3 regions of the Nonomuraea sp. NPDC049695 genome follow, and region 2 is predicted to be linked to each of the others. Evidence: riboswitches for the same ligand, from Rfam matches in the RefSeq annotation. Region 2 holds a riboswitch; each other region holds the start of a gene.
What was found. A riboswitch is a leader RNA that binds a small molecule or an ion and turns the genes downstream of it on or off. The one in region 2 is predicted to bind cyclic di-AMP.
Positions count from the first base shown of each region.

Region 1: it holds a riboswitch for cyclic di-AMP, as region 2 does, so the genes downstream of both, AB0J64_RS35650 (hypothetical protein) here and AB0J64_RS27890 (GH25 family lysozyme) in region 2, are expected to answer to the same signal.
Region 3: it holds a riboswitch for cyclic di-AMP, as region 2 does, so the genes downstream of both, AB0J64_RS50575 (NlpC/P60 family protein) here and AB0J64_RS27890 (GH25 family lysozyme) in region 2, are expected to answer to the same signal.

Region 1 is NZ_JBFANV010000053.1:62,582-72,512, reverse strand. Features, by position in the region: gene tig (trigger factor) at 32-1,411, opposite strand; gene AB0J64_RS35665 (helix-turn-helix transcriptional regulator) at 1,612-2,478, opposite strand; gene AB0J64_RS35660 (ATP-binding protein) at 2,712-3,188, shown strand; gene AB0J64_RS35655 (DinB family protein) at 3,234-3,734, opposite strand; gene AB0J64_RS35650 (hypothetical protein) at 3,771-4,709, opposite strand; cyclic di-AMP (ydaO/yuaA leader) riboswitch at 4,743-4,883, opposite strand; gene galT (galactose-1-phosphate uridylyltransferase) at 4,948-6,027, opposite strand; gene AB0J64_RS35640 (DeoR/GlpR family DNA-binding transcription regulator) at 6,024-6,803, opposite strand; gene AB0J64_RS35635 (uridine kinase) at 7,049-7,675, opposite strand; gene AB0J64_RS35630 (hypothetical protein) at 7,678-8,259, opposite strand; gene AB0J64_RS35625 (class I SAM-dependent methyltransferase) at 8,302-8,949, shown strand; tRNA gene AB0J64_RS35620 (tRNA-Gly) at 9,041-9,114, opposite strand; tRNA gene AB0J64_RS35615 (tRNA-Pro) at 9,204-9,280, shown strand; gene AB0J64_RS35610 (hypothetical protein) at 9,511-9,931, shown strand, end outside.
Region 2 is NZ_JBFANV010000035.1:21,337-31,267, forward strand. Features, by position in the region: gene AB0J64_RS27860 (M36 family metallopeptidase) at 1-20, shown strand, start outside; gene AB0J64_RS27865 (cytochrome P450) at 220-1,437, opposite strand; gene AB0J64_RS27870 (FAD-dependent oxidoreductase) at 1,469-2,842, opposite strand; gene AB0J64_RS27875 (ferredoxin) at 2,832-3,041, opposite strand; gene AB0J64_RS27880 (TetR/AcrR family transcriptional regulator) at 3,321-3,938, opposite strand; gene AB0J64_RS27885 (VOC family protein) at 4,019-4,435, shown strand; gene AB0J64_RS27890 (GH25 family lysozyme) at 4,495-5,274, opposite strand; cyclic di-AMP (ydaO/yuaA leader) riboswitch at 5,287-5,430, opposite strand; gene AB0J64_RS27895 (metal-sensitive transcriptional regulator) at 5,736-6,017, shown strand; gene AB0J64_RS27900 (copper ion binding protein) at 6,051-6,263, shown strand; gene AB0J64_RS27905 (hypothetical protein) at 6,260-7,225, shown strand; gene AB0J64_RS27910 (heavy metal translocating P-type ATPase) at 7,254-9,467, shown strand; gene AB0J64_RS27915 (heavy metal translocating P-type ATPase) at 9,548-9,931, opposite strand, start outside.
Region 3 is NZ_JBFANV010000116.1:17,724-27,654, forward strand. Features, by position in the region: gene AB0J64_RS50540 (L-aspartate oxidase) at 1-2,219, shown strand, start outside; gene AB0J64_RS50545 (type III pantothenate kinase) at 2,223-3,005, shown strand; gene AB0J64_RS50550 (hypothetical protein) at 3,058-3,537, opposite strand; gene lysX (bifunctional lysylphosphatidylglycerol synthetase/lysine--tRNA ligase LysX) at 3,656-5,176, shown strand; gene AB0J64_RS50560 (NADP-dependent oxidoreductase) at 5,304-6,224, opposite strand; gene AB0J64_RS50565 (helix-turn-helix domain-containing protein) at 6,323-6,724, shown strand; gene AB0J64_RS50570 (LuxR C-terminal-related transcriptional regulator) at 7,412-7,624, shown strand; gene AB0J64_RS50575 (NlpC/P60 family protein) at 7,640-8,593, opposite strand; cyclic di-AMP (ydaO/yuaA leader) riboswitch at 8,689-8,839, opposite strand; gene AB0J64_RS50580 (amino-acid N-acetyltransferase) at 9,115-9,684, shown strand; partial or broken gene AB0J64_RS50585 (hypothetical protein) at 9,695-9,931, opposite strand, start outside.

The DNA of each region.
Region 1 (9,931 bases), on a different contig from region 2:
ACCTCAGGGCCCGCACCGTCGGCGGAGGGGGTTACGCCTCCTGCTTGTCCTCGTCGGCCGCGGCTTCCTCCTCCACGACCTCCTCACCGTTGAGCTCGGTGTAGATGGCCTTGACGTCCACCTCGTTGCCGTCGGTGTCCACGACCTTGGCGGCGTCGCCCAGGACGGCCTTGGCCTTGTCGCGGACGATCTCCACCATGGCCAGCGTCAGCTGGTCGTTGTCGGCCAGGTGCTTGGCCAGCTCGTTGGGCTGCACGCCCATCTCCATGGCGCGACGCACCACGAAGTTGGTCAGCTCCTGTTCGGAGACGCCCAGCTCCTCGGCCTTGACGATCTTGTCGAGCACGAAGCCGACCTTGAGCGCACGCGCGGAGTTCTTGTCGAACTCGTCGAAGCGCTCCTCCTCCGTCGTCTGGTAGAGGCGGAAGAAGGCGTCGCGGCTCAGGCCGCTCTCGGCGATCTGGTGGTCGAGGTTGTGCTTGCGGGCGTCGACCTCGGCCTTGAGCGCGCTCTCCGGCAGCGGGATGTCGATCTGCTCGAGCAGCGTGTCGAGGGCCTTCTCGCGGGACTGGACGACCTGGTCGATCAGCTTGTTGCGGCGGGCCTGCTCGCGGATGCTGGCCTTGAGCTCGTCGAGCGTGTCGAACTCGCTGGCGAGCTGGGCGAACTCGTCGTCCAGCTCGGGCAGGACCTTCTCCTTGACCGACTTGACGGTGATGATCACGTCAGCTTCCTCGCCGGCGTTCTCGCCGCCGACCAGCTCGGTCTTGAAGCTCTTCTCCTCGCCCGCGGACATGCCCTCGAGCGCGGCGTCGAGGCCCTGGAGCACGGAGCCGGCGCCGACCTCGTACGAGACCTCGCTGGCCTGCTGCTCCTCGATGTTCGTGCCGTCGATCTCGGCGCGGAGGTCCATGACGACGAAGTCGCCGTTGGCGGCCGCGCGCTCGACGCCGGTCAGCGTCGCGAAGCGCTGGCGCAGCGAGTCGAGCTGCTTGTCGACGTCCTCGTCGGAGACCTCGGCGGAGTCGACCGTGACCTCGAGGCCCTGGTAGTCGGGCACCTCGAAGTTGGGCCGGATGTCGACCTCGGCGGTGAACTCGATCTGCTCACCGTCGTCGATCTTCGTGACCTCGATGTCGGGCTGGGCGACCGGGAACACGTCGACCTCGTCGACGGCCTTGCCGTACAGCTTGGGCACCGCGTCGTTGAGGGTCTCCTCCAGCACCACCGCCCGGCCGAAGCGCTGCTCGATGATGCGGGCCGGAACCTTGCCAGGCCGGAACCCGGGGACGCGCACCTGCTGCGCGACCTTCTTGTACGCCGCATCCATGCTGGGGCGCAGCTCGTCGAACGGCACCTCGACAGTGAGCTTGACCCGGGTCGGGCTTAGCTCCTCGACAGCGGTCTTCACGGAATGGTCTCCTTGATCAAGCTACGAGTGATCGCGGGCGCGTCCATCGGTTCGGCTCACGCGCCGCGCCCACATGAGCGGCGTTGGGGCATGCTCCGCCACGGCGGGATCCAACGCCGAAAGCCAGTCTAGGGCAGATGCATACCCAACAACGACGCCCTCACCGCCACAAGTCGTCCACGATCATGCGCAGTCCGTCGTCAGAACTCGTCCGCGATGGTCCGCAGCAGCCCGACCGTCTCATCCGGGGTGGTGCTCACGGCGCAGAGCCGCTCCATCACCTCGGTGTATCGGTCCACGTCCTCCCGCTTGTCGAGGTACAGCGCGCTGGCGAGTTGCTCGACATAGACGACGTCGGGCAGGTCGGGGTCGGGAAAGCGCAGGATGCTGAACGCCCCGCCCTCCGCGCTGTGCCCGCCGAAGCTGAACGGCATGATCTGGATCGTGATCTTGGGCTGGCGCATCAGCTCGACGAGGTGTTCGATCTGAGCGCGCATCACCTCGACGCCGCCTATGGGCCGCCGTAGCGCGGCCTCGTCGATGACCGCCCAGAAGACGGGGCCGTCCTGCCTCTCGAACATCCGCTGGCGCTCCAGCCGGAGATCCACCCTCCTGGAGATCTCCTCGGCCCCGATGCCCGCCGATCCGGCGGTCACGACGGCCCTTGCGTACTCCTTGGTCTGCAAGAGTCCCGGCACGAACTGGACTTCGTAGGTCCTGATCCGGGCGGCGGCCTCTTCAAGGCCGACGTACGCCTGGAACCACGTGGGCAGGACATCGTTGAACCGGTGCCACCAACCCGGCTCGTTGGCGGTGGCGACCAGGTCGAGTACGGCGGCGCGGGCCTGCTTGTCCACGACCCCGTACAGGGTCAGCAGGTCCGCCACGTCGCGTTCTTTGAACCCCACTCGGCCCAGCTCCATGCGGCTGATCTTGGATTCCGAGCCCCGGATGAGGTGGCCGGCCTCCTCACGAGTGACGTTCTTTGCTTCCCTGAGCTTGCGCAGCTGGGAGCCCAGGAGGATGCGCAGCGCCGTCGGTCCGGAACCCGGCTGGTTCTGCGTCACTTTGCCTCCTATCAAGGTCCGCACACACAGTGACACCACATTGCCGGGTATGACAAGGTCTCAACCTCGTGTCCGATTAGGAGACTAATGCCCCAAAACGCCGCTTGCTGCTGCACAATGCAACTGCACGTGCATTTGGGTCTTGCAGCTGCAGCGATCGTGACCCATGATGGCTTAGTGCATATTGGGCCAAACATGCACTAACTCGGGCTGAACGGGGAGGTATCGGCGGCATGGTGGAGGATCCTCTGGCCACTGCCGATGCTTTGCAGATCACCCGAGAGGTGGGCTTCGACCGCCTGCTCATGGGCGGGAAGCCGGACACCACCGCGTGCCCGCTGCCCTTTCAGGCCGACTCCGTGAAGACGGCCAGGGACGTGACCCGCTCGACCCTGCGGAGCTGGGGGCTGAACGAGCTCAGCGACGACGCCGCACTGGTGGTGTCGGAGCTGGTCACCAACGCGGTCCGCTACGCGATGTACGCGGCGGGGCGACGCGAGATCGAGCTCCTGCTGATGCGCGTACAGCCGCACGTGCTGCTGGCCGTGGCAGACCCGAGCGACGAGGTGCCGCGCCCCAAGGAGCCGGACTTCATCTCGGAGAACGGGCGCGGCCTCTACATCGTCGAGACGTACAGCCAGTGCTGGGGCTGGGACCCCCTCGCCCGCGGCGGCAAGGCCGTCTGGGCCCTGTTCCGCACCGAACCCTGATTCAGTTGTCACGGCGGAGCCGGGATCGCCCCGCCGTCGGGGCCGTCAGTCTCCGGTCGCCCCGTCAATGAGCTCGCGTAGCAGGTCGGCATGGCCGTTGTGCCTGGCGTACTCCTCGATCATGTGCACGAGGATCCAGCGGTGCGAGCACTCCTGCCCGTTGCGGTCGCCGACGGCGTCCAGCGGCTTGGCGGCCGAGATGGCGCGGGCGAGCTCGATCTCCTCCTCCCAGGTCGCGAAGGCCTCCTTGACCGAGGCGGTGTCCACGTCGTTGAAGTCGGCGTCGTTGTCGCGGTCCTTGTCCCAGAGCTTGGGAATGTCCTCGCCGTTCAGCACGCGACGGAACCAGACGCGCTCGACGTGCGCCAGGTGTCTCACCAGCCCGAGCAGGGACAGCGTCGAGGGCGGGGCGGAGCGCAGGCGCAGTTGCTCCTCCGACAGACCGGCGCACTTGAAGGCCAGGGTGGCACGGTGCCACTCGAGCCAGTTGTTCAGTACGGTCCGCTCGTCGCCGGTGAGCGGCGGGGGTGTCCGAGAGTCGTTCATGGGGGTTGACCTTATCTGGAGGCGGCCCGACCGAGTTCAGTTCATGGAGATGTGCACGTGGTCGTAGTGGTTCTCGGTGATACTGCCGCGGTCCGCCATGGCCCGCCAGCCCGAGCCCATGTTGATGCGCTGCTTCCAGATCACGTACTTGACGCCGAGCTTGTCCTTGTTCTCCAGCGCCCACGCCGCGATGCGGTCGCCCAGGGCGTTGTTGGCGGCCGAGGGCGTCGTGCCGCCGGTGCTCATCATGAAGTCGCAGGCCCGTCCCAGCGGGTGCTCGCCGCTGGAGCCCGAGCGGAAGCAGCCCACCTCGTACGGCAGCTTGAAGGCCTTCGCCACCTCCCCCTTCATCAGCCGCGTACGGGCCGTGATGTTGTCCGACCCCGTGGGGAGCTCCGGCGCCCAGCTGCCGTTCGCACTGCGGCCAGGACCGAACGGCACCAGGTCCTGGAGCTTCTTCTGGATGTCGTCGATGACGTCCTGGGCCTCATCGCGCTGCGCGGACACCTGCTTCGCGTCCGCGCTGATCTGTGCGGTGAGCGCGGCGGCCTGGTCGGAGGCGCTCTTCTTGTCGTCCCGGGCCTTGGCCACCCCCTGCACGACGGCCTGCTGCTCGGCCGTGAGCTGCTCCAGCAGGGCCACGCCGCCACCGTCGGCGGAGAGCAGGACGGCCGGCACCGAGGGGTCGTGGCTCTGGTAACGCATGCTGGCGATGTCGGCGACCCGCTGCTCGGCCGCGGCCAGCGTCTGCTCCGCGACAGTCAGGCGCTCCTTGGCGGCCTTGGCGGCCTGCTGCGCCTTGGCCAGCTCGACGCGCTTGAGGTTGTACGTCTCGATGAGCTTGTCGACCTTGCTGTTGAGCTGCTTGAGCTGGGCGCGAAGCTGGGTCTCCGACGGCTTGGGGGCCGCCGACGCCGCGGTCGCCGGGAGGAAGGCGACGGCGGCGGCGGTGATGAGACCGATGGCAAGAGTCACGGGGGACACCGGGGACGCAGCCGCCACGTGGAATGTTCCTCTCCCTCTGCCGGCCGGGTTAGCTGACGGGTTCGGGCGCGGAGATGCCCTACCGACACGTGGTCGGACTCACCCCAGAACTAGATGGGTCCCCGGCTCCCGGGCGACACGCCCGGGATTAGGCGCGCAACGGTCGTGACAACCGGTGCAAAAGGGATGTTAGTGGTAGATCACGAGTAATGCGACCCTAACTAGCAATCTAATAGTGATCTACTTGTGATCGAAGCATACGCGCGGCCTCCTCCGGCAGCACGTCGTTCACGAAAGCTCCCATGGCCGACTCCGACCCGGCCAGGAACTTGAGCTTGCCCGGCGCCCGTCTGATGCTGAACAGCTCGAGGTGCAGGTACGCGAGATCGCGGTCCCGCCGCACGGGCGCCTGATGCCAGGCCGAGATGTACGGCATCACGACGCCGAACAGGCCGTCGAAGGCCCGCAGCACCGAGGTGTAGAGCGGTGCGAACGCCGAGCGCTCCTCCTCCGACAGCGCGGCCAGGTCGGGCACCTGCCGGTGCGGGTAGATGTGCACCTCGTACGGCCAGCGCGCGGCGGCGGGCACGAAGGCCGTCCACAGCTCGTTGGCGGCCACCACCCGCGTCCCCTCGGCCCGCTCTGCGGCCAGCACGTCGGCGAACAGATTGCCCTTCGTGTAGCGCCTGGCGGCGTCGAGCTGGAGCTTGGTCCTGGGCGTGACGTACGGGTAGGCGTAGATCTGGCCGTGCGGGTGGGCGAGTGTGATGCCGATCTCCTCGCCCCGGTTCTCGAAGCAGAACACCTGCTCCACGCCCTCGATCCCGGACAGCTCGGCCGTACGGTCGGCCCACGCCTCCATGACGAGCTCGACCTGGTCGTCGGAGAGCCTGGAGAAGGAGGACGAGTGCTCAGAGGTGAAACAGACCACCTCGCACCTCCCCACCCCAGGACGGACCTCGCTCAACCCGCCCACGTCCTGATAGGTACCGAAATTTCCGGAGAAGGAGGGGAATCGGTTCTCGAACACCACCACGTCGTAGTCGTACGCCGGGATCTCCGACGACCGCGTGTCCGACGACGGGCAGAGCGGGCACTCGCTCGCCGATCCCGTCGGCTGGAACGTCCGCGTCTGACGGTGCCCCGCCATCGCGATCCACTCCTCGGTCAGCGGGTCGTAACGCAGCTCGGAGGCCACCGGCCGGGGGTCGAGCGTCCGCCGGTCGAGCGCGCTCCTGTCGGCGTCGTCACGCCGGTCGAAGTAGATCAGCTCTCGGCCGTCGGCCAGGTGGGTGATGGTGCGTTTCAAGGCGAGCCCTCCGCGATGATCAGTTCTCCGGCCCGTTCGGCCAGCTCCGTGCGTGCGTCCTCGGGCAGCCCCGCGTCGCTGATGACCACGTCGGCCTCGCTCAGCTCGGCGATCGTGCTGATGCCGACCGTGTTCCACTTGGTGTGGTCGGCGGGGACGACCAGCCTGCCGGCGGCCGCCACCAGCTCCCTGTCGGTCTCCGACTCCAGCAGGTTCGGCGTGGTGAACCCGGCCCGTGCGCTCATCCCGTGCACGCCGAGGAAGAGCGTGTCCACGTGCAGGCGGCGGATCGCCGCCACGGCCACCGGGCCCACCAGGGCGTCGGACGGCGTACGCACGCCGCCGGTCAGCACGACCGTACGGTCCGATCGCGGGTTGCGGTGGAAGACCTCGGCGACGGGGATCGAGTTGGTGATCACCGTCAGCTCGGGGACGCCGATCAGGTGGCGAGCCAGCGCCCACGTGGTGGTCCCTGCTGAGAGCGCGACAGCCGTGCCCGGCCTGACGAGGCCGGCCGCGCGCCGCGCGATGGCCTCCTTCTCCTGCTGCTGGCGGGCCGACTTGGCGGTGAAGCCCGGCTCCTCGGTCGAGCCGGGGCCGAGTGCCGTGGCACCGCCGTGCACCTTCTCCAGCAGCCCGCGCTCGGCCAGCACCTCGAGGTCGCGGCGGATCGTCATGTCGGAGACGCCGAGCTCGCGGACGAGGTCCGCCACCCGGACGCCGCCGTTGCTGCGCACGCGTTCGAGGATCGTCTGCTGACGCTGTTGTGCGAGCACGCCCGTTCCTTCCAACAGATTCCACCAAATTATGACACGGAATTGTTGGGGAATGTGAGTTCGCGTGCCGCGCTTGCGCAGGTCATCGCGGCGAGAGAGGCTCTGGGTTCCAGCCGATCGTCGGAGGCGAGCTATGGCCAGGCGCTCACGCAAGGGCAAGGCACGCAAGAAGAAGAAGGCCAACCACGGCAAGCGCCCCACGGCGCGTTGACCAGGTGGCCGCCTTTCCCGGCGGCCACCCAGGATCAGCTCTCGTTGACCAGAAGTGCCGGCCTGCTCGGGTGATCGGCCCTGACCACGACGTCGGCGGCCTGCTGAGGCCGCGTCTCCCGCTCGTACCGCTCGTACGCGGGCAGCCGCCACAGCTCGTCCTCGGACGACCCGCGCTCCAGCGCCCCCGCCGACAGCCACACGTGCACGGTCATCTCGAACGCCAGCCCCCGCCCCAGCAGCAGCGTCCCATCGACGATCACCACCCCTCCCGGGGGCAGCTCCTGGTACGGCGCCCGGTACGCCCGATCGACACGGCTGTCCCAGAGCCGCGGCAGCACCTGCCCGGAGCCGCCCGGGTCCAGGGGCTCCAGGACCTCCCTCGTGAGCGCCTTGGCGTCGAGCCAGTCCTCATAGAAGGCGTCCGGGTCGGTCCTGCCGTGCTCCAGCCGTAGCGACGCGGGTCGCAGGAAGTCGTCCGCCGACACCCGCAGCACGGGCCGCCCGCGCAGCCGCAGCGGCGCGACGAGCTCGTCGGCCAGCGTCCCGGGACGCGCGGCCGGCGCACCGTCCACCGCCACCCGCACCCACCCCTGGCGCGCGGCGACCCGCTCGGCCAGTTCCTCGACGAGGGCGCCACGGGAGATCGGTCGCCACCGCATGCCTACGCGCGCAGCCCCGCCACGAACCGGTGCATGGCCTCCGTCACGTCCTTGAGCACCCGGGCCGAGGCGACGGGGTCGCCGAAGATCTCCATGCCGTGGCCGGCGTCCGGGACCTCGAGGTACGGGTGCCCCAGGCCCCGTGCGACTTCTCCGTCCCACACCTTGTCGGCCGTCCCGCCCACCAGGAGGGTGGGAGCCTCGCTCTGCCGCAGCGCCCCGACGACGGAGTCGACGGTGAGCAACGGCGTGAGCCAGATGGCGGGCAGGCCCCGTTCGGCGGCGATGGGCGCGGCGAGCGTGCCGAGCGACTTGCCCACCAGGAGCACCTGAGCGGCGCTCTCGGCCGCCACCGCCTCCCGTGCCCGCTCGACGGCCCACGCCTCGCGTTCGGCGAAGACGTCTCCCGCGGGCGGCTCCCACCAGACCTCCTGCACGGTCCAGCCGTGCTGCGCGAGCACCACGCGGGCGAAGTGAAGAAGGGGGCGGGCGGGCACGTACGCGACACCCGGCAGGAGCACGGCCACCCGCTCCGGGTCGCCCTCGTGCCGGGTGGGGACCCCGAAGACCGTCTCTGGCACCATTCCCCGGAGTATAGGCCGACGCGCATATGAGGGGTTTCCGCTGTGAAGGATCTTGGTCGTCAGATCGCGTACTGGGACACCGTCGGAGCCGAGAAGACGTTCACCCACCCGGTGAACCTCGACTGGCTGGCGACCGTGGGCCGGGAGGCTCGAATCCTCGACTACGGCTGCGGCTACGGCCGCGTCATGGCCGAGCTGAGCGGCCACGGTTTCTCCGACATATCCGGCGTGGACCTGTCGCCCGCTCTGATCGCCCGTGGCCGCCAGTCACACCCTGACCTGCGTCTCGCGGTACTGGAGTCGCCGCCCAGCCTGCCGTACTCGCCGGCGAGCTTCGATGCCGTGCTGCTGTTCGCGGTGCTGACGTGCATTCCCGACGACGCAGCACAGCGGGCGCTCATCGCCGAACTCGTCCGCGTCCTGGCACCTGGCGGGCTCCTCTACATCAGCGACATGGTGCTCCAGGACGACGAGCGGAACCGGAACCGCTACGCCGCCTATGCCCAGCAGTTCAGAACCCCGTACGGGGTGTTCGCCACCGATGACGGCGCGGTGGTGCGACACCATGACATAGCCGAGTTGCACGCCCTTCTGCCTGATTTCGACCTCCTGGAAGAGCGCCGGACCTCCGTGGTCACGATGAACGGCCACCCGTCGCAAGCCGTGCAACTGCTGGCCCGCAAACGGTGATGCGAATCGCCGATCATGCCGGAGATCGGAAGAAGTAGCGGAGATCACGAAGGCCAGGTCGCCTCATGGGGCTGACCTGGCCTTTCGCCTGTGGAGCGGACGACGGGAATCGAACCCGCGTAGCTAGTTTGGAAGACTAGGGCTCTACCATTGAGCTACGTCCGCGCGAACCGGTCGAACTCTGGTCTAGACTTCATCCGGTCGTCAGGGCGTAAGCGTACCGGAGTCCCGGAGCGTATGCGCACTCGGCGAGGCGGGGCGTGGCGCAGCTTGGCAGCGCGCTTGCTTTGGGAGCAAGAAGTCGCAGGTTCAAATCCTGTCGCCCCGACCAGCATGACCAGCACGAAGGCCGCTCACCAGATCGGGGAGCGGCCTTCTGAGTGACATGGGGTCGAGACCCTTCGCCTTCTTGATCACACTGCGGAAGGCACGACGGCCGAGCAGGCCAGAGGGTTCCGCCCACACGTGAGCCTGTCCTATCGGCGTGAAGCGTCGATACCGGGACGAGATGTCCGCCTGCGATCATCGCTCCGCCTGGCCCCGTTCCGAGGAGACGACCGCATGAGGCTTTGGGCGCTTGCCCTGACGATCACCCTCGTTGCCGCGATCGTCCCGCCGTCGGCCCCGGCCGAGGCTCGCCTCGACCCCGTCGCCGCGCTGCGCGTCCAGCTCGAGAGCGGCAACGGGGTGACGTTCTCGAGCGTCACGATCTTCACAGCCTGGGATGGAAAGCCGCGGACTACACGGAGGTCGGGGGTCCACGAACTGGCCCACGGAGGGATCATCGCGAGTGAGCTCCTCGATCCTGAGGACGGCAAGGACCCCGAGCACTTCATCATCTTCCCGGACCGGTACTACGAGCAGTCCTCCTTCTGGCGCAAGCGTCTGCCGGAAGGCAAGAGCTGGGGAGTCGTCAAGGACAAGCAGTCCTTCACCCTGACCTGTGGCGATATTCGGCTGACCAACCCCGCTACGCTCAAGG
Region 2 (9,931 bases):
CCTCCCGCGGCCTCCTCTGACGGATCAGCACTTCGACGGAGCAGGCGGCCTCGCGCGATATCGCGCCCGCGAGGCGCGCCTGCTCCGTGCTGATCAAGGGAAGCCACCCACATCGGCGACGGCGGTCGCGATGCGCGCCGCGGGGATGCGCCTCCGAGATCCTCATCGCGGCCGAGCGTGATGGAGGCCGGACGGCCCGGCGCGGTGTCCGGGACGGAGTCAGGCGGGCTGTCGGATCGCGATGAGAAGGTGACGGGGTCCGCGGAGCATAGCGTTCTGCCGGTAGGGGGGTGAGTCCTGGACCAGGGTCGCCGTGTTGAGGTGGGGGATCAGTGCGCCGAGTGCGATCTGAGCTTCGATGCGGGCGAGTGGTGCGCCGTAGCAGAGGTGGATGCCGCTGCCGAAGCCCAGGTGCTGGTTGTCCGGGCGCGCGGGATCGAATCGGTCGGGGTCGTGAAACCGCTTGGGATCGCGGTTGCCCGAGGCCAGCGCCAGCACGACGGAGGTGCCCTTGGGAATGGTGGTGCCCGCGATGTCGACGTCGGCGAGCGAGATACGTTCCCGCATGTGGACCGGGGGTTCGTAGCGCAGTAGTTCCTCCACAGCGCTGGGCAACAGATCGGGGTCGCGGCGCAGCCGCTCCAGCTGGTCTGGTTGGCGCAGCAGGGTGAGGACCCCGTTGGCGATCAGATTGACCGTGGTCTCGTGTCCGGCGATCAGCAGCAGTACGGCGGTTTCCGCGAGTTCCTCGCGGGTGAGCCGCATGGCCGGGTCGGGTTCGTTGATGAAGGCGGAGAGCATGTCGTCGCTCGGATGGCCCCGGCGCTGGTCGGCGAGATCCACCAGGTACCGGCCCATCTCAGCCCGTGCCTGGCGGCCCGCCCGGTCAGGCTCGGTGGTGTCCTCTTCGGGCCTGACGTCGGCAGCTGCGACGATCGCGTCGGACCACTGCCGGAACAGCGGTTCGTCCTGGCGTGGCACACCGAGCAGTCGGCAGATGACCGTGACGGGCAGCGGGTAGGCGAAGTCGTCGACGATGTCGATTTGCTCGCGGTCCAGGAGCGCCTCGAGCAGTTCCTTGGTGATGTCGGCGATCTGGCCGCGCATGGCGTCGATGCGGCCGGGGCTGTGCGGTGGGCCGAACGGCCGCATGGCCAGGGTGCGCAGTCGGTGATGCTCGGGGTCGTCGAGCCGCAGGAAGGGCAGGGGCGGCACTTCCTCCGACGGACCGCTGGGCGGGGCCGGACGACTTCGGGGATCGGTGCTGATCCGCGGATCGTGGAGCAAAGTGGTGATCTCGTGGTAGGTGCCGACCAGATAGCGGCCGTCTGCCTGCCGCACCACGGGACCGGCCTCGCGGAGTTCCGCGTACAGCGGGTAGGGGTTGGGGCGGTTCACGTAGTCAGTGATCCGTGCCAGCAAGGTGTCGGAATTCATGGCGGTTCCTCGTGGTCAGGCGGGACGTGGGTCAGCCGGTGGGCTGCACCACCGTCAGCCGGCGATCGGGTAGGTGACCGGTGAGCGCCACGGTGGGGCCGTGGTACAGCCCCCTCGGATCCGGCACGTCGGACGGAATCGGGACGTCAGCGGCGATCGCACGGTCCGCCGCGCCGGGCGGGGGCGGGAACGGAGCCGCGGTCTCGATCAGGTGCTGGTAGTACTCGAGCGACTTGGCCATGTCGACGGTGACCGCGGCGGTGACCCTACCCTGGTAGCCGTAGACCATCGCCAGACGGCGCGCCTCCAAAGAGCCCTGGGCGATGACCACATGGTCGGAGAAGGTGGGCACGCCCACCGATTTGATGTTGAGCCCGAACTGGCTCGACCAGAACGTCGGGATGGCAAGGTGCGGGCGCCGCAGGGGCCCCGGATTGACCATGTTGTAGGCCGCCACCTCGGCCTGCGCGACCGCATTGCCCCAGTGCTCCAGGGAGAGCATCTGGTACGCGAACAGCGGGTGCGGAAACCGGGAGACATCACCGGCGACGAAGACGTCGTCGGTGACGATCCCGTACATGGTGAAGGCCCGGCACCCGGCGTCGCAGGCGATCCCGCGCGGGCCCGCTGCCAGCCCGGACTCGGTCAGCCACTGGACGTTGCGGACCGCTCCCAACGCCACGACGCACACGTCCGCGTCGACACGACTGCCGTCGGACAGGTCCGCACCGGTGAACCGGCCGCGCCCGTCCCCGTGCAGGGCGGTGACCGTCACCCCGCAGCGCAGATCCACGCCGTGGTTGCGTTGCATGACGGCCGCAAGCTTCGACAGCGTCCCGCCGAGCGCCCCGACCAGGGGTGCAGGACCGCGTTCGGCGACCGTGACGTCCAACCCTCGTTCCCGGCAGGCCGAGGCGATCTCCGAGCCGGTGAAACCGCCGCCGATCACCAGCACCCGCCTCGGCCCGGCGGCCAGCCGCTCGGCCAGTTCCCCGGCGTCGTCGCGGGTGCGCAGGGTGAACACCCCGTCCAGGGCGGCCTCCTCCGGGTCGGGCCAGGGCCGCGCCCGGGTCCCGGTGGCGATCAGCAGCCGGTCGTAGGGCAGCGACTCGCCGTCGGCCAGCATCACCCGTTTTCCGAGAGGGTCCAGGCCGGTGGCGGCCACTCCCAGCCGCCAGTCGGCCTCCGGGTCCCGGCGCATCGGCAGCCCCGTGGTGTCCGCCGGCGCCTTGCCGAGCAGAACCTGCTTGGACAGCGGTGGCCGGTCGTAGGGCGGGTAGGGCTCATCCCCCACCACGGTCAGTGAGCCGGTGAAGCCCTCCTCACGCAGCGTCTCGGCGGCCCTCAACCCGGCAAGCGACGCGCCGACGATGACGATGCGGCCGTCCCGCAGATCACCGGGCACCGGCGCTCACCTCCTCGCCCACGAGGATGGCCCGGACCGGGCACGCCACCGCAGCCTGGCGCACGCGCTCGACCTGGTCGGCTGGGACGGCTGGGGTGTACAGCAACCCCTCTTCCTCGTGGAGCTCGAACACCTGCGGTGCGAGGAAAACGCACTGCGCATAGCCCTGGCAGCGCGTGAGGTCTACAACGATCTGCATTTCGCGGCTCCCCCCGTCGCCTCGCTCCCCTCCTCCTTTCCGGAGTGAGCAGGTTCCAACCCCTGTTTCCGCAGGTGGGAGAGAGTGGCCCGGCAGGGATAGGTGTGATCTCCGCAGGTAGACGGCCCGGATCACGGGTCGCAGCCGCGCGTCAGGGACAAACGCTGCACGCGCAGGTTGGGGCAGGTGCGCACCTGCCTGGAAACGGAGATCACCGAATCGGTGACCTGCGGGCCTCTTCGATCAGGCGGCCGGAGAGTGGAGTGCGGTGTGCGGCGATCAATCCGTCGCGGCGGCCGCCTGGGCCGGCTCGAGGCGTAGTGCCTGGAGCATCTGGGAGAGCGCGATCCAGGTGTCGTCCAGGTCGCCGGGGTCGGTCGACCTGGCCAGCCACAGTGCCGCCTCGTTCATGGCGCCGGACAGCAGGTGGGTGAGCGGTTCGACCGGTTGCGGCGTGATGATGCCCTCTTCGACGAGGGTGGTGAGCGCTTCGGCCAGGTGGCGGGCCGAAGCGGCCTCATCCAGTGCGCGCCACTCGCTCCACCCCAGCACGGCGGGGCCGTCGATGAGCATGATCTGCTGGACGTCCGGGTCGGTGCTCGCCGTGAGGAAGGCCCGGCATCCCGCCGTCAGTTGCTCCCAGGGATCGTCCTCGGCGTCGGCGGTCGCGGCCACCTTCTGGGCGACCTCCTGCTGTACGTGTTCGAGGACCGCGCGGAACAGGTCGGCCTTGCCCGCGAAGTGGTGGTACAGCGCGCCCTTGGTGACGCCGGCGGTGTGCACGATCTCCGCCAGGCCGACCGCTGCGTAGCCATGGGTCGCGAACAGCCGCCGGCCTACCCGCAGCAGGGTGCGCTTGGTCTGCTCGCGCTGGCGGGCCCTTGCCCCGTCGGTCATGGCGTTCCCTTCACGTTGACATACCGATGGTACGTCAATACCGTACCTTCGCATACCGTCGGTATGTGAAAGGGAGTTCTGTGATACTGACCAGCTTCTATCCGGTCATCGGCACGTCGCGGTTGACCGAGTCCCACGACTTCTACACCCGGCTGTTCGGCTTCGAGACGACCTTCGAGGCGGCCTGGTACGTGAGCCTGCGGTGGCCGGGGCCGCCGGCGTACGAACTGGCGCTGCTCGACCACACCCACCCGACGCTGCCCGAGGGATATCGCGTGCCGGTGCAGGGGCTGCTGCTCAACTTCGAGGTGGAGGACGTCGATGCCGAGTGGGAACGGCTCGTCGCCGGTGAAGGGCTGCGACCTGAGCTCGAACTGCGCAGCGAGGACTTCGGGCAGCGGCACTTCATCGTGGCCGACCCCAACGGCGTCCTGATCGATGTCATCACGCCCATCGCGCCCTCGAAGGCTTACGCCGACCAGTACGTCAGCGAGTGAACCGAGGCATCAAGCTGACTCATGCCGAGCCCGCCGGCTTCTGGCGGCCGCTGCTCTGCTCAGGCTGCGCGGCGGCCCAGGCCGCGCAGCTGGTCGACGGTCAGCGCGGAGACGTTCTGGTCGATGGGGGACTCGGTGTACTGGTGGATGGTCCAGGACTTCCAGTCGGCGGGCGGGGTGACCGCTCCCTTGGCCTTGCTGTAGTGGGCCACCCATAGGGGGTATTCGGCCAGGCCCTTGCCGTAGGTGTCCGCGAAGTTCCAGCCGCTGTAGAACATCGGGGTGATTCCCGTCTTGGCCTTCACGTACGACAGCCACGCCTTGGCCCAGGCGTTGACCTCGGCCACGGACTTGCCGTCGGTGGTCTCCAGGTCGAGGACCAGCAGGTCGCCGGGCTCGGCGGGCTGCGCGTTCACCACGGACAGGAAGTGCTCGGCCTCCGCGACGGGGTCGTTGCCGGGGTGGCCGTAGTGGTAGGCGCCGCGCACGATGCCCTTCTTGCCCAACTGGAGCCAGTGCCTGGCGAAGGAGGCGTCGCGGAAGCTCGTGCCTTCCGTGGCCTTGATGATGCCGAACTGGGCCTCGCTGGCGTTCCAGTCGTACAGGGGCTCGTAGTTCGAGATGTCCAGGCCGTAGGTGAGGGACCCGGTCTCAGGCTGGGCCTCGTACGTCGGGACGTGGCTGGTGGGCGCTGCGAGCGTCATGGTGGCCACGCCGGCGATGGCGGTCGTTCCGGCGAGGATCGCACCCGCGACGGCGAAGCTGACGCGCTGGGTGAGGGGATTGAGGCGATTCTTGAGGGAAATACGGGCGATTGCGGCAAGCCGAGGCTCGGGCATGACGGCATTGACTCCTTGCTTCCATGCCGCCTACCGGGTTAGCTGACGGGTTCGGGCTTGGAAGTGCCCTACGGGCGCAGGCTGGGCTGGCGTCCGATTCACCCCGAGAAGGTGGGTCCCCGGCTCCGCGAGACGCGGATTCGGCGGCCGGACACTGCCCTGGAGGGCAGCGCACGGTCCGGTCAACCAAGCGGCAACGATGCGGTGAAAGGTCGTCACATCTATGTCGCGATTAGGCAAAAGATAGACATATAGGCATAGATAGTGCAAGTAGGGCAAATCGGATTGGCCGCTGCCGGTCGCTGGACGGCACTGAAGTGCCGTGCCTGTAAGGGATGCAGGACTCGGTAAAAGATTTGGGGGTCGCCGGGCACGGACCGGCGCCGCGCCGCACGGGTCCGGCTCGGGTTTGAAATACGGTGGGGGGGTATAGTATGGTGAGAGTGTCGGAAGGGGGAGACATGGTCGGATACAGCGACAGCAAGCAGGACCAGCTGCGCCGGTTGCGTCGCATCGAAGGTCAGGTGCGCGGGTTGCAGCGGATGATCGAGGACGACAAGTACTGCATCGACGTCCTGACACAGGTGTCGGCGGCCACCAGCGCCCTGCAGTCGGTCGCCATCTCCTTGCTGGAGGATCACCTGGCCCACTGTGTGGCCGAGGCCACCGCCAAGGGCGGTCCCGAGGCTCAGGCCAAGGTCAAAGAGGCTTCCGACGCCATCGCGCGGCTCGTCCGCTCCTGACAGCACCGAACACACCGGAAAGGGTTGATCGATATGGCTACCGCCACCTACACCGTCAAGGGCATGACCTGCGGCCACTGCGTGAGCTCGGTGAAAGAAGAGGTCGGCGAGGTCGCCGGGATCACCTCGGTGGAGGTTGACCTGGCCAGCGGCCTGCTGACCGTCGAGAGCGACAGCCCCGTGGACACGGCGACGATCGTCGCGGCCGTGGAGGAAGCGGGCTACGAGGTGGCGAATCCGGCATGAACGCGGCGACCAAACTGGGTGCCTACGTGCTGGGGCTGGCCGTCGTCTTCGGCGGCGCCCTGGGCGTCGGGAACGCGGTGGGCGACGTCGGCCCGGCACCGGCCAAGCCCGACCACGGGACGGCCCATCCGGCTCCCGCCGCCGACGGCCACGACGGCCATGAGGAGACCACCGCAACAGCGCAGGACAATACCCCCGGGGGGCTCCAAGTGTCCCAGAACGGCTACACCCTCAACCCGTTGACGACGATCAAGGCCGGCGAGCCCACGGACTTCCGCTTCACCGTGACGGGATCCGACGGCAAGCCGGTGACCGACTATCAGGTCCAGCACGACAAGAAGCTCCACTTCATCGTGGTGTCGCGGGATCTGGCGACGTTCCAGCACGTACATCCGGACATGGCCCCCGACGGTGTGTGGTCGGTGAAGCTGACGCTGGACGACCCGGGCGCCTACCGGGCCTTCGCCGACTTCGCTCCCACCGGTGGCAGCGGCTTGACTCTTGGTACGGATCTGCTGGTCGCGGGTGACTACAAGCCACAGCCCCTGCCCCAGGCGGTCAGGACGGCCCAGGTGGACGGCTACACGGTCGCCCTGACGGGTGATCTCGTGCCAGGCCAGGCCGGCAAGCTCACGCTGAGCGTGAGCAAGGACGGCAAGCCGGTCACGGATCTGCAGCCGTACCTGGGAGCGTACGGACATCTGGTCGCACTGCGGGCCCGTGACCTGGCCTACCTGCACGTCCACCCGGACGGCGAGCCGGGCGACGGCAAGACGGCGGCCGGACCGGAGATCACCTTCTACGCCGAGGTTCCCAGCGGCGGCGACTACCGGCTGTTCCTGGACTTCCAGCACGACGGCAAGGTCCGCACCGCGGACTTCACCGCCCGAGCCGGGGCCGGGCAGCCCGGACCCACGGCAGAGCCGAGCGCCGGCCCGTCCCACGGCACCCACGCGCACTGATCGCAGGACACGGAAGAAAGGAGACGTGATGTCGTCCCTGACTGAAAGCAGGGCTGTCGAGCTGTCGATCGGCGGCATGACCTGCGCGTCCTGCGCCAACCGGATCGAACGCAAGCTCAACAAGCTCGAAGGCGTGAGCGCGACCGTCAACTACGCGACGGAGAAGGCGAAGGTCACCTTCCCCGAGGGCGTGGATCCGGGGCAGTTGATCGCCGAGGTGGAGAAGGCCGGCTACACCGCCGCGCTGCCCACCCCGCCCGCCGCGCCGGGGACCGAGGCCGAGCAGGAGCCCGCCGACGAGCTGCGGCCCCTGCGGCAGCGGCTGACCACCGCCGTCGTGCTCAGCGTGCCGGTGGTGGCGATGGCGATGATCCCGGCGTTGCAGTTCACGAACTGGCAGTGGCTGTCGCTGGCGCTGGCCGCGCCGGTGGTGGTGTACGCGGGCTGGCCGTTCCACAAGGCGGCCTGGACCAACCTGCGGCACGGCGCCGCCACGATGGACACGTTGATCTCGGTCGGCACGCTGGCCGCGCTCGGCTGGTCGCTGTGGGCGCTGTTCTTCGGCACCGCGGGCACACCCGGGATGACGCACCCGTTCGAGTTCTCCATCGAGCGCACCGACGGCTCGGGCAACATCTACCTCGAGACCGCGGCGGCGGTGACCGCGTTCATCCTGGCCGGGCGCTACTTCGAGTCGCGTGCCAAGCGGCGTGCGGGTGCGGCGTTGCGGACGCTGCTGGAGCTGGGCGCCAAGGAGGTGGAGCTGGCCGACGGCCGCCGAGTCCCCATCGAGCACCTGCAGGTCGGTGACACCTTCGTGGTCCGGCCGGGAGAGAAGATCGCCACGGACGGTGTGATCCTCGAGGGCACCTCCGCGGTCGACGCCTCCATGCTGACCGGTGAGTCGGTGCCGGTGGAGGTGCGGCCGGGTGATGCGGTGACCGGGGCGACGGTGAACGCGGGCGGCCGCCTGATCGTCCGCGCCACGCGGGTCGGCGCCGACACCCAGCTCGCCCAGATGGCCAAGCTGGTGGAGGAGGCGCAGACCGGCAAGGCCGCCGTGCAGCGGCTGGCCGACCGGATCTCCGGGGTGTTCGTGCCGATCGTGATCGCGCTGGCCGTCGGGACACTCGGGTTCTGGCTCGGGACCGGCAACGGTGTGGGCGCCGCGTTCACCGCTGCGGTCGCGGTGCTGATCATCGCCTGCCCGTGCGCGCTGGGCCTGGCCACCCCGACGGCGCTGCTGGTCGGCACCGGCAGGGGCGCCCAGCTCGGCATCCTGATCAAGGGTCCGGAGGTGCTGGAGTCCACCCGTAAGGTCGACACCGTCGTCCTGGACAAGACCGGCACGGTCACCGAAGGCAAGATGACCCTGGTCGCCGTGCACCTGGCCGAGGGCGAGAGCCGGCAAGAGGTGCTGCGGCTGGCGGGCGCGCTGGAGCACGCCTCGGAGCACCCGATCGCCCAGGCCATCGCCCGCGAAGCCGGCTCCGACGCGACCGTCGAGGACTTCGCCAACGTCGAAGGGCTCGGCGTGCAGGGGATCGTGGACGGCCACGCGGTGCTGGTCGGCCGGCCTCGGCTGCTGGCCGAATGGTCTCAGCACCTGCCCGCCGACCTCGAACGCAAGCTGGGCGAGGAGCAGGCGGCGGGCCGTACGGCGGTGGCGGTCGGCTGGGACGGCCAGGCGCGTGCGGTGCTGGTGGTGGCCGACGTGGTCAAGCCCACCAGTAAGCAGGCGATCGCCGATCTCAGGGCACTGGGCCTGACCCCGGTGCTGCTGACCGGCGACAACGAGGCGGTCGCCAGGACCGTGGCGGCAGAGGTGGGCATCGACGAGGTGATCGCCGAGGTGCTGCCCGCCGACAAGGTGGACGTGGTCAAGAAGCTGCAGGGCGAGGGCAAGGTCGTGGCCATGGTGGGCGACGGGGTCAACGACGCCGCCGCGCTGGCCCAGGCCGACCTGGGGCTGGCGATGGGGACCGGGACCGATGCCGCCATCGAGGCCTCTGACCTCACTCTGGTCCGAGGTGATCTGCGGGTGGCGGCTGACGCGCTGCGGTTGTCGCGTCGTACGCTGTCGACGATCAAGGGCAATCTGTTCTGGGCGTTCGCCTACAACGTGGCCGCGTTGCCGTTGGCGGCGCTCGGGCTGCTCAACCCGATGATCGCCGGGGCCGCGATGGCGTTCTCCAGCGTCTTCGTGGTGAGCAACAGCCTGCGGCTACGCCGCTTCAAGTAAGAAACCGCTCCCTGTGGCCGAAGGCGATCAACGCCTTCGGCCACATCGCGTGCACCCCAGCATCACGGCCCAGTCGGTGCTCAGTCCGCGGCAGGGCGGGGCAGGCGGAGCCCCTTGAGGGCGAGCGCGTTGACCGCGACGATGAAGCTCGATCCGGACATGGACAGGGCCGCGATCTCCGGTCGCAGCACCAGGCCGAAGGCGGGCTCGAAGACACCGGCCGCGATCGGCAGCGCGATCGTGTTGTAGCCGATCGCCCAGCCCAGGTTCTGCCGCATCTTGCGCAGCGTGCCGCGGCCGATGGCCAGTGCCGTCGGGACGTCGAGCGGGTCGGAACGCATGAGCACCACGTCGGCGGTCTCGATGGCGACATCGGTACCGGCGCCGATCGCGATGCCCAGGTCGGCCTGGGCCAGCGCCGGGGCGTCGTTGACGCCGTCGCCGACCATCGCGACCCTGCGCCC
Region 3 (9,931 bases), on a different contig from region 2:
AGGGCCCCGGCGCGCTGCGGCGGCTCATGGCCCGTGGCGCCCGGTTCGACCGCACTCCCGAGGGTGAGCTCCAGCTCACGCGGGAGGGCGGCCACCGGCGGCGCCGCATCGTGCACGCGGGCGGCGACGCGACGGGGGCGGAGGTGCAGCGGGCGCTCGTCGAGGCGGCCCGAGCCGAGCAGCGCATCGAGGTGATCGAGCACGCGCTGGTGCTCGACCTGCTCAAGGACGCCAGGGGCCGGGCCACGGGCGTGACGCTGCACGTCATGGGCGAGGGCGCCCGTGACGGGGTGGGCGCGGTGCGCGCCAGGGCGGTGGTGCTGGCCACCGGCGGCATGGGCCAGGTGTACGCCGCCACCACCAACCCCGCCGTCTCCACCGGCGACGGGGTCGCGCTCGCGCTGCGGGCCGGGGCCGTGGTGCGCGACATCGAGTTCGTCCAGTTCCACCCGACCGTGCTCTGGCTCGGCGAGGGCTCGACCGGTCAGCAGCCGCTGATTTCCGAGGCGGTCAGGGGCGAGGGCGCGTACCTGGTGGACCATGAGGGGGTCCGGTTCATGCAGGGCGTGCACGAGCTGGCCGACCTGGCGCCGCGCGACGTCGTGGCCAAGGCGATCACGCGCAGGATGCAAGAGACGGGCCGCGACCACATGTACCTCGACGGCCGCCACTTCGGCCGTGAGAAGTGGGAGTCCCGCTTCCCCACCATCTACGCCGTCTGCCGCGAACACGGCATCGATCCGGCGACCGAGCCGATCCCCATCGCCCCGGCCGCCCATTACGCGAGCGGCGGCGTACGCGCGGACCTGCACGGACGTACCTCGATCGAGGGCCTGTACGCATGCGGCGAGGTGGCCTGCACCGGCGTCCACGGCGCGAACCGGCTGGCCTCGAACTCCCTGCTGGAGGGGCTCGTCTTCGCCGAGCGCATCGCCGAGGACATCCACGCGGCACGCCCGACGCCCGGCGAGCCGGTCGAGGACCGAGCGGCGACCGGGCTGGTGGACCCGAGGGTCAGGCCCAGGATCCAGGCCCACATGAGCACGGGGGCGAGCGTGCTGCGCAGCCGCGGGTCGCTGCTGGCCACGGCCAGAGCGCTGCGTGACGCCCGCTGGACACCGGTCGAGGTGGCCGCCTGCACCGAGGCCTGGGAGGCCACGAACCTGCTCACCGTCGCCACCGTGCTCACCGGCGCGGCGGCGGCGAGGCTCGAGACCCGTGGCTCACACTGGCGCGAGGACTACGGCACCCGTGACGACAACGACTGGCTCGGCCATCTGGATGTGGCCCTGACCGAGGAGGGGCCCCGCATGACGTACACGCCTCATGGAGACGCGATGCCGTCGCGCCTGGCGCAGGAGCTCACCGCCGCCGGGCTGGACCCGGCCGAGGTGGACGCGCTGATCGACCGGGCGCTGGCCGAGGACCTGCAGGAGGCGGGCGACGTGACCAGTCTGGCCACGATCCCGGCCGAGCAGGTCTGCGCGGGCGACGTGGTGGCCCGCAAGGACGGCATCGTGGCGGGGCTGGCCGTGGCCGAGGCGGTGTTCGTCCGGCTGGGCGCCGCCCGTACGGACCGGAAGGCCAAGGACGGCGAGCGGGTGCGGGCCGGGGACGTGCTGATGACGGTCGAGGGGCCGGTGCGGGCCATGCTGACGGCCGAGCGCACGGCGCTCAACCTGCTCACGCACCTCTCGGGGGTGGCCACGCTGACCGGCAGGTGGGTGGAGGCGATCAGCGGCACGGCGGCGCGCGTGCGTGACAGCCGCAAGACGCTGCCCGGGCTGCGGGCCCTGGAGAAGTACGCCGTGCGCTGCGGCGGCGGCGTGAACCACCGGATGTCGCTGTCGGACGCCGCGCTGATCAAGGACAACCACGTGGTGGCGGCTGGCGGGGTGGCCGAGGCGTTCAGGGCGGTCAGGGAGCGCTACCCGGACCTGCCGATCGAGGTGGAGATCGACCGGCTCGATCAGCTCGAGGCGGTGCTGGACGAGGGGGCCGAGGAGATCCTGCTGGACAACTTCACGATTAAGGACACCGCCCATGCCGTACAAGTGGTGAAAAATCGGGCGAAAAACAGGGTTGCGCTCGAGGCCAGCGGGGGATTGACCTTGGAATCGGCTCGTGGTGTGGCCGAAACTGGCGTTGACTACCTGGCGGTGGGGGCGCTGACGCACTCTGCGCCGGCCCTGGACATCGCACTGGATCTGCGGGGGTAATTGATGCTGCTCACGATCGACGTCGGCAACACGCATACGGTGTTGGGGCTGTTCGAGGGCGAGGACGTCATCGAGCACTGGCGGCTGGCCACCGACGCCCGCCGCACCGCCGACGAGATCGCGGTCGTCCTCCAAGGCCTGCTGGCGCAGTCGCCGCTGCTCAAGGGGGCCGACATCAACGGCATCGCCATCTGCTCCACGGTCCCGAGCGTGCTCAACGAGATGCGCGAGATGTGCCGCCGCTACTACGGCGACGTGACGGCGGTGATCGTGGAGCCGGGCATCCGCACCGGGGTGCCCGTACGCATGGACAACCCCAAAGAGGTCGGCAGCGACCGCATCGTGAACGCGCTGGCGGCCATCGACCAGTACGGCGGCCCCTGCATCATCGTCGACTTCGGCACCGCGACGTCGTTCGACGCGGTGTCGGCCAAGGGCGAGTACGTCGGAGCGGTCACCGCGCCCGGCATCGAGATCTCGGTCGACGCGCTGGCCGCCGCCGGGGCGCAGCTGCACAAGGTGGAGCTGGTCAGGCCGCGCTCGGTGATCGCCAAGAACACCGTGGAGGCCCTCCAGGCCGGGATCATCTATGGGTTCGCGGGCCAGGTGGACGGCATCGTGGAGCGGATGGCGGCCGAGCTGGCCGACGACCCCGACGACGTGACGGTGGTGGCCACGGGCGGGCACGCGGCGCTGGTGGTGGGCGAGTCGCGCTCGATCGACGTCCACGAGCCCTGGCTGACGCTCATCGGGCTGCGCCTGATCTACAACAGGAACACGGCCTGACGCGAAGAAGCGGCCCTCGCCTCGGATGAGGAGGGCCGCTCACTCGTATGCGTCACTCGCTCTCGGCGGTGTAGATGTACGACCAGGAGCCGCACTTCGTCGGGTAGCTGCTGTACTGGCCGATCTGGCAGACCTTCACCCGCAGGCTGTAGACGTCGTTCTCCTGGAAGAAGAACTTCTTGTAGCCGGGGTAGCCGCAGTACTTCTTGGTGTAGACCGGAGACCAGTCGTGGTCGAAGTCGCTGGCCTCGAACTTCACGAACGCGCACTTGCCACCCTCGTCGGCGTCGCGGTTGTCCAGGTCGTAGAGCCGGCCCCGCACGGTGACCTCGTTCGACTCGCCGTCCTCGTCCCAGTTGACGCCGATCCAGCCCTGCGACTTGGCGAGGTAGTGCTTGGCGTAGACGGGACCCCAGGAGCTGGAGTAGTCGTCGCTGTCGGCCGTGCTGGCACTGGCGGCCGAAGGAAGCGAAAGGGCCACTGCGCCGGTGGCGGCGACGGCGAGTAAACCGGTAGCGATCTTCTTCAACATCTTCTCTCCTTGAGCTCCCCTTGGACCGGCTCCCTGCCGGCTCCCCCCTGAGCTCGTGAGACATTGATAGGCGAATGCCCTTGCACAGATCCTGCAGCGCTCCTGCAGCGGACCGACGATGCCTTGCAGTTCGCCATATCCCCTACTCTTTGATGGTGTGAGCGACGAACTTCCCGAGCAGATGCGCATCCGGAGGGAGAAGCTCGACCGCCTTCGCAGCGAGGGCGTCGATCCTTACCCGGTGAATTTCCCACGTACGGCGACCAACGCCGAGGTCAGGGAGAAATACCAGGGCCTGGAGCCCGACACCGCCACCGGTGACACGGTCGCGGTCGCGGGGCGCGTCATGCTCAACCGCGTGGGCGGCAAGCTCTGCTTCGCCACGCTCCGCGACGGCGGCGCCGACCTGCAGGTCATGATCTCACTCGACAAGGTGGGCGAGGAGTCGCTGGCCGCGTGGAAGCGTGACGTCGACCTGGGCGACCACGTGGGCGTCACCGGCGAGGTCATCACCTCGCGGCGCGGCGAGCTGTCGATCCTGGCCGACAGCTGGCAGATCACCGCCAAGTGCCTGCGGCCGCTGCCGGAGAAGCACGTCGGCCTCACCGATCCCGAGGCACGCGTCCGCCAGCGCTACGTCGACCTCATCGTCAACGACGAGGCGCGCAAGATGGCCCGTCTCCGCAGCGCCACGGTGCGCGCGGTGCGCGACTTCTGGCACGAGGAGGGCTACCTCGAGGTCGAGACCCCGATGCTGCAGCCCATCCACGGCGGCGCGACGGCCCGGCCGTTCAAGACCCACATCAACGCCTACGACATGGAGCTCTACCTTCGCATCGCGATCGAGCTCTACCTCAAGCGGCTCGTGGTCGGGGGCATCGAGAAGGTCTTCGAGATCAACCGCAACTTCCGCAACGAAGGCGCCGACTCCACGCACAACCCCGAGTTCACGATGCTGGAGGCGTACGGCACCTACCTCGACTACAACGACATGGCCGACCTGACCCAGCGGATGTACCAGAAGGCCGTGGTGGCCGCCCTGGACACCTCGGTGGTCGTCCATGACGGGGTGGAGGTGGACCTGGGGATCGCGGCCTGGCCCCGCATCACCCTGTACGGCGCCGTGTCGGAGGCCGTCGGCGAGGAGATCACCACCGCGACCTCCTTGGAGGAGCTCCGCAAGCTCGCCGACCGCCGCGAGATCCACTGGGACCCGAAGTGGGGCGCGGGCAAGCTGGTGCAGGAGCTCTTCGAAGCTCTGGTGGAGCACACGATCGTCCAGCCCACGTTCGTCATGGACTACCCGCTGGAGACCTCGCCCCTGACCCGTCAGCACCGGGAGGACCCGCTGCTGACGGAGAAGTGGGACCTGATCGGCTTCGGCACCGAGCTGGGCACGGCCTACTCGGAGCTGGTCGACCCGATCGAGCAGCGCCGCCGCCTGACGGAGCAGTCCCTCCTGGCCGCCGGCGGCGACCTGGAGGCCATGCAGCTGGACGAGGACTTCCTGCAGGCCCTGGAGTACGCCATGCCGCCCACGGGTGGTGTGGGTGTGGGGATCGACCGCATGATCATGGCCTTCACCGGCAGGAACATCCGCGAAACCATCCTGTTCCCGCTGGTCAAGCCCACCCACTGACCCGCCTCGGCCCCCCGCGCGTCCACGCTGCGGGGGGCGCCGCGTCGGTGGGTCGTGGTGCGGCGGTGTTCGGCGCTCATGTGCGACCCTCAGCCACAGCGCCGGCTGCAGGGTGCGCGTCGGCGCGTCAGGGGATGAGGACGAGGCGGCCGCGGAGGCCGCCGGCGGCCAGGCGGGCGTGGGCGTCGGCGACCTTCTCCAAGGGGTACGTGTCCGCCACCCGCAACGTCAGCCGCCCGGCCTCCACCAGCCGCACCACCTCCGCGAGCTGGGCCGCGTCGGACCGGAAGAACACCGTGACGACGTCGGTCCCGCGCAGCGCCACCGGCGCGACCCCCGCGGAGAGCGCGATGAAGGCCCCGCCGTCCCGCACCGCGTCCAGGGCCGCCAGCCCGAGCACGGCCGCGTCCACGACGGCGTCCACACCCCCGGGGACAAGCGCGCGTACGGAGGAGGCCACATCCTCGCCGCGCGGCACGAACCACTCGGCCCCCAGCCTCCGCACCAGCTCCTCGTCCCCGGCCCCCGCGACGGCCACCACCCGGGCGCCGCGCAGGGTGGCCAGCTCGACCAGGTAGCCCCCGACGGCCCCGGCGGCCCCCGTGACGAGCAGCGTACGGCCGGGGCCGACGCCCGCGCGGTCGAGCGACTGCCAGGCCGTGAGCGAGTTGAGCGGGATCGTGGCCGCCTCCGCCGCCGTGAAGCCGCGCGGGGCCGGAGCCACCGCCGAGGCGTCGACCACCACGTACTCGGCCTGCGCCTTCACCGGCAGCTCCAGGCGCGCCACCAGCGCGACGACCTCATCTCCCACATGGAACGAGGCCCCGTCGCCCACCTGGTCGACGGTCCCCGCGGCCTCGAAACCGAGCCCGTACGAGTCCAGCTTGCGGGCCACGCCGTAGTCCGCGAGCGTCCCGGCTGCCACGGCGAGGTCGAACAGGTTCACCCCGGCCGCCGCGACCTTGATCCGCACCTGTCCGGGCCCTGCGGTGGGCACCGGCACCTCCACCAGCCGGGGAGCGCCGGAGCCGCCAATGAGTGCACGCATGTTGTTCGTCATGCCGGCAAGCGTAGGAAGAGTTACTCTCTTCTGGTAAGTAGGCACCTGGAAGTGCGTAACCCACCCAAAGAGAAGGAGCGGACAGCGTGGTCACGAAGACGGCGGCGGAGCGGCGCGACGAGGCCAGGCAGGCCTTCGACGCGTACTTCTCCGAATGCCCCTCCAGGAAGCTCCTCGACCGCCTCAGCGACAAGTGGGTCACCCTCGTGCTCAGCGCGCTGGCGGCGGGGCCGCGCCGCTACAGCGACCTGGCCAGGCGCATCGCGGGCGTCAGCCAGAAGATGCTCACCCAGACCCTGCGCGGCCTCGAACGCGACGGCCTGGTCTCGCGCACGCTCACTCCCTCGGTGCCGGTACGGGTGGACTACGCGCTGACTCCGCTGGGCGAGAGCCTGATGCCGCTGGTGGCCGCGATCAAGAGCTGGGCCGAGACGCACATCGGCGACGTCGAGGAGGCCAGGGAGCGCTACGACGCCGACAATGCCTGATCCATCACGGGAAGTGGTCGCGAAACTACCTTCCGGCTCGCCCGCTTTCCGATAGGAGGGCGGTTGTAAGCATCGGGTCAAGGTCGCCGGTGACGGTGCCGTTCCACCCGATCAGGCACCCGAGCGCAAGCGTGATCGCCACGACGGGCGCCGGGTGCGTCCACCCGGAAACGAGGCCCCTTGGCGCGGGCGGTGACGAGACAAGCACGGCGGCGGCCGATCGGTGACCCGCGGGCCCATCGGAGCATGCGTCTCCGAATGATCCGCTGCGCCGATCCGGGCGGCCATTCCGATGGCCTGACCTGGATCTCCCTATAAGAAGGGAATCGCCGTACAAAGCGAGCGATTGGTAGTTGGGCGGGCGGATGGAAGATCGCTTATCGGGCGCTCAGCCGGCAATACCCGGCTTATGGATCACACCGAAACTCCGCCCCGAACGGATCAAAATCGGGAACGTCCGAAGCCCCATTGATGGCGCCTGGGAGAACCCGAAGAGATCACACCTCGGCTATCGGGAGTCGTGACATATCGCGAGTGCGTCATATATAACTGATCATGTCAATACCGCCCGTCAAGTGCGGCGATTGTCATGCTTGACGACCTTTCCGCGATGCGTTTACGGTCTGCGAGGAGCGGCTTTGGCCCATCTGTGAGGTCCAAGTTCTGCTGTTGGGGGGAGGGCTCCCGATGGATGTGCTCACTGAAGACGTTGAGCTAAGCCATGCTGATTTGGCGCTGCTGGCGGAGCTGGCCAAGGGAGTCACGGTCGATCGGGTAGGGCGACGTCTGGATATCAGCGGACGCACGGTACGCCGGAGATTACGGTGCATCTGCGACCGCATCGGCGTGGCCACGGCAATCGAGGCCGTGGCCTGGGCCGCGCGCCGCCAGCTGATCTAGCGTCGGAGGTGGGGCTCAGTCGGCGATGCGCACCGCGCCGGCGAAGGGCCGCCTGGCGATCGACGCGATCCGTACGACATCACCCGTCTGCGGGGCGTGCACCATCATGCCTCCGCCGATGTAGATGCCCACGTGGTGCAGGTCGCCGTAGAAGAACACCAGGTCGCCTGGGCGCAGATCCGAGCGCGAGATGTGCTTGCCGGCGGTCCACTGGTCGCCCGTGTAGTGCGGCAGCGAGATGCCCACCCGCTGGTACGCCGCCATGACGAGGCCGGAGCAGTCGTACGAGCTCGGGCCCTCGGCGCCCCAGACGTACGGCTTGAGCTGCTGCGTGAGCGCCCACCGCGCGGCCTCCGCCGCCTTGCCGGCGCCCGCGATGGGCAGGTTGACGCGCACGGCGCGCGTGCCGGGCTGCCCCGCCTCGCCGAGTGCCCGCTTGAACAGGCTGCTCTCGACCTTGGTCACCAGCTTGGTGATCTTGTCGCGCTTCGTGTCGAGGTCGTCGACGATCTTCTGGACCTCGGCGATGCGCTCCTTGGCGCCCGCCTGGGCGCGGGAGGCCGTCTCCATGGCCTTGGAGAGCTGGTTGATCTCCTCGCCCTGCTCCTGCTCCAGCGCGTACGAGGTCGCGGCGCGGTTGAGGAACTCCTCGGGATCCGTGGAGGTCGCGAACTGCATGGTCTTGGTGAAGCCGCCCGTGATGTAGGCGTTCTGGGCGAGCAGGACGGCCTTCGCGCGCTTGGCGGCCAGGTCCGACTCGCTGGTCGTCAGCGTCTTCTGCGCGGCCTCGGAGGCCTTCTTGGCCGTCTTGAGCTTCTCCCGCTGGCCGTTGTACTGCTCGGTCAGCGTCTCGATCTGGGTGTGCAGCTTCTCGGCTTGGGAGGCGAGCTCCTTCAGCGAGGGCTTGGGGTCCGCGGACGCCGAACCGACAGGGATGGCGAACAGCAGTGCGGCGACTGTGAGACTCACCACACCGACGTGGCGCGGCCGCCGTGGCCGTTCCGGAGGGCGGGCGTGCTTGCCCGCCGGCTTCCCCCCACCGTTGCGCGTGCGCTTCACCTACCAGCTCCTCTCATAGAGCGCCTACCGGGTTAGCTGACGGGTTCGGGCCGGAGCAGCCCTACCGAGAGACTCGGACTCACCCCTGTGATGGCGTCGCAGGTCGCCACCGGTGGATCCCCGGCTCCCCTTGCGGGAATTGAGCGTGTCTCCCGCGCGACATACGGGGGACATTGTCGCTGGACATTAATGCACTCCGGGTTCCCGCTCAACCAGAACTGCCAAGTCTGTAGAGGTTTCACAACCGAAGGGTCACAAGGGGATCTCGTGATCACCTAGGCAGAAGAGACCTTATGCCCCCTATGTCCGTGCTTCTGCACAAACCCCGAGCGGGCCGAGCTCCGTGCTCGTCCGGCCACGAGATGTAACAGGATGGGCCGAGACATGGGAGTTAGGTCCGAGCCGTAATGAGATCTGTACTCTGGAGAACCATGGAGCAGGTGGCCGAGCTGACAGCGCCCGAGACCGCGGTGGTGGTCCGGCGCGCCCGCACGCCCGACGTGCGGACCGTCAGGCGCCTCGTGGACACCTACGCGGGCGCGGGGCCGCGGCTCCTGGAGAAGGCCACCGTGACGCTGTACGAGGACGTACAGGAGTTCTGGGTGGCCGAGCGGGGCGGGCAGGTCGTCGGCTGCGGCGCGCTCCACGTGCTCTGGGAGGACCTCGCAGAGGTCCGCACGGTGGCCGTGGATCCCGAGTGCCGGGGGATGGGCGTCGGCCACCGGATCGTCTCCGCATTGATCCAGCAGGCCAAAGATCTTGGTCTGCGACGTGTATTTTGTCTCACTTTTGAGGTCGACTTCTTCGCGAGGCTCGGATTCCGCCCGATCCAGGGCACACCGGTCTCACCCGAGGTCTACGCCGAACTGCTGGCCTCGTACGACGAGGGTGTGGCGGAGTTCCTCGACCTGGAACACGTCAAGCCCAACACCCTGGGCAACACCCGCATGCTGCTCCATCTGACATCGGGTGACGTGGATCTTGACCAGATGGAAAGGTGATTGTTGATACCTATGTCGATACGTTGGGCAGCACAGGCATGTGTCCTGACACGTGCCACATGCGCACTCGAAGCGAGGTGACACGGTGAGCACCGGACAGCCGCCGTATCCGCAGGACGAATCCGGCGACAACCCCGCCGGCAATCCCGAATACGGACAACAGAACGCGGGTCGCCGCCCAGGCGAGCCCGACCCCGACGTGACTGTGGTCGGCTACCGGGCGGACGATGCCTACGGTCAGCAGCCC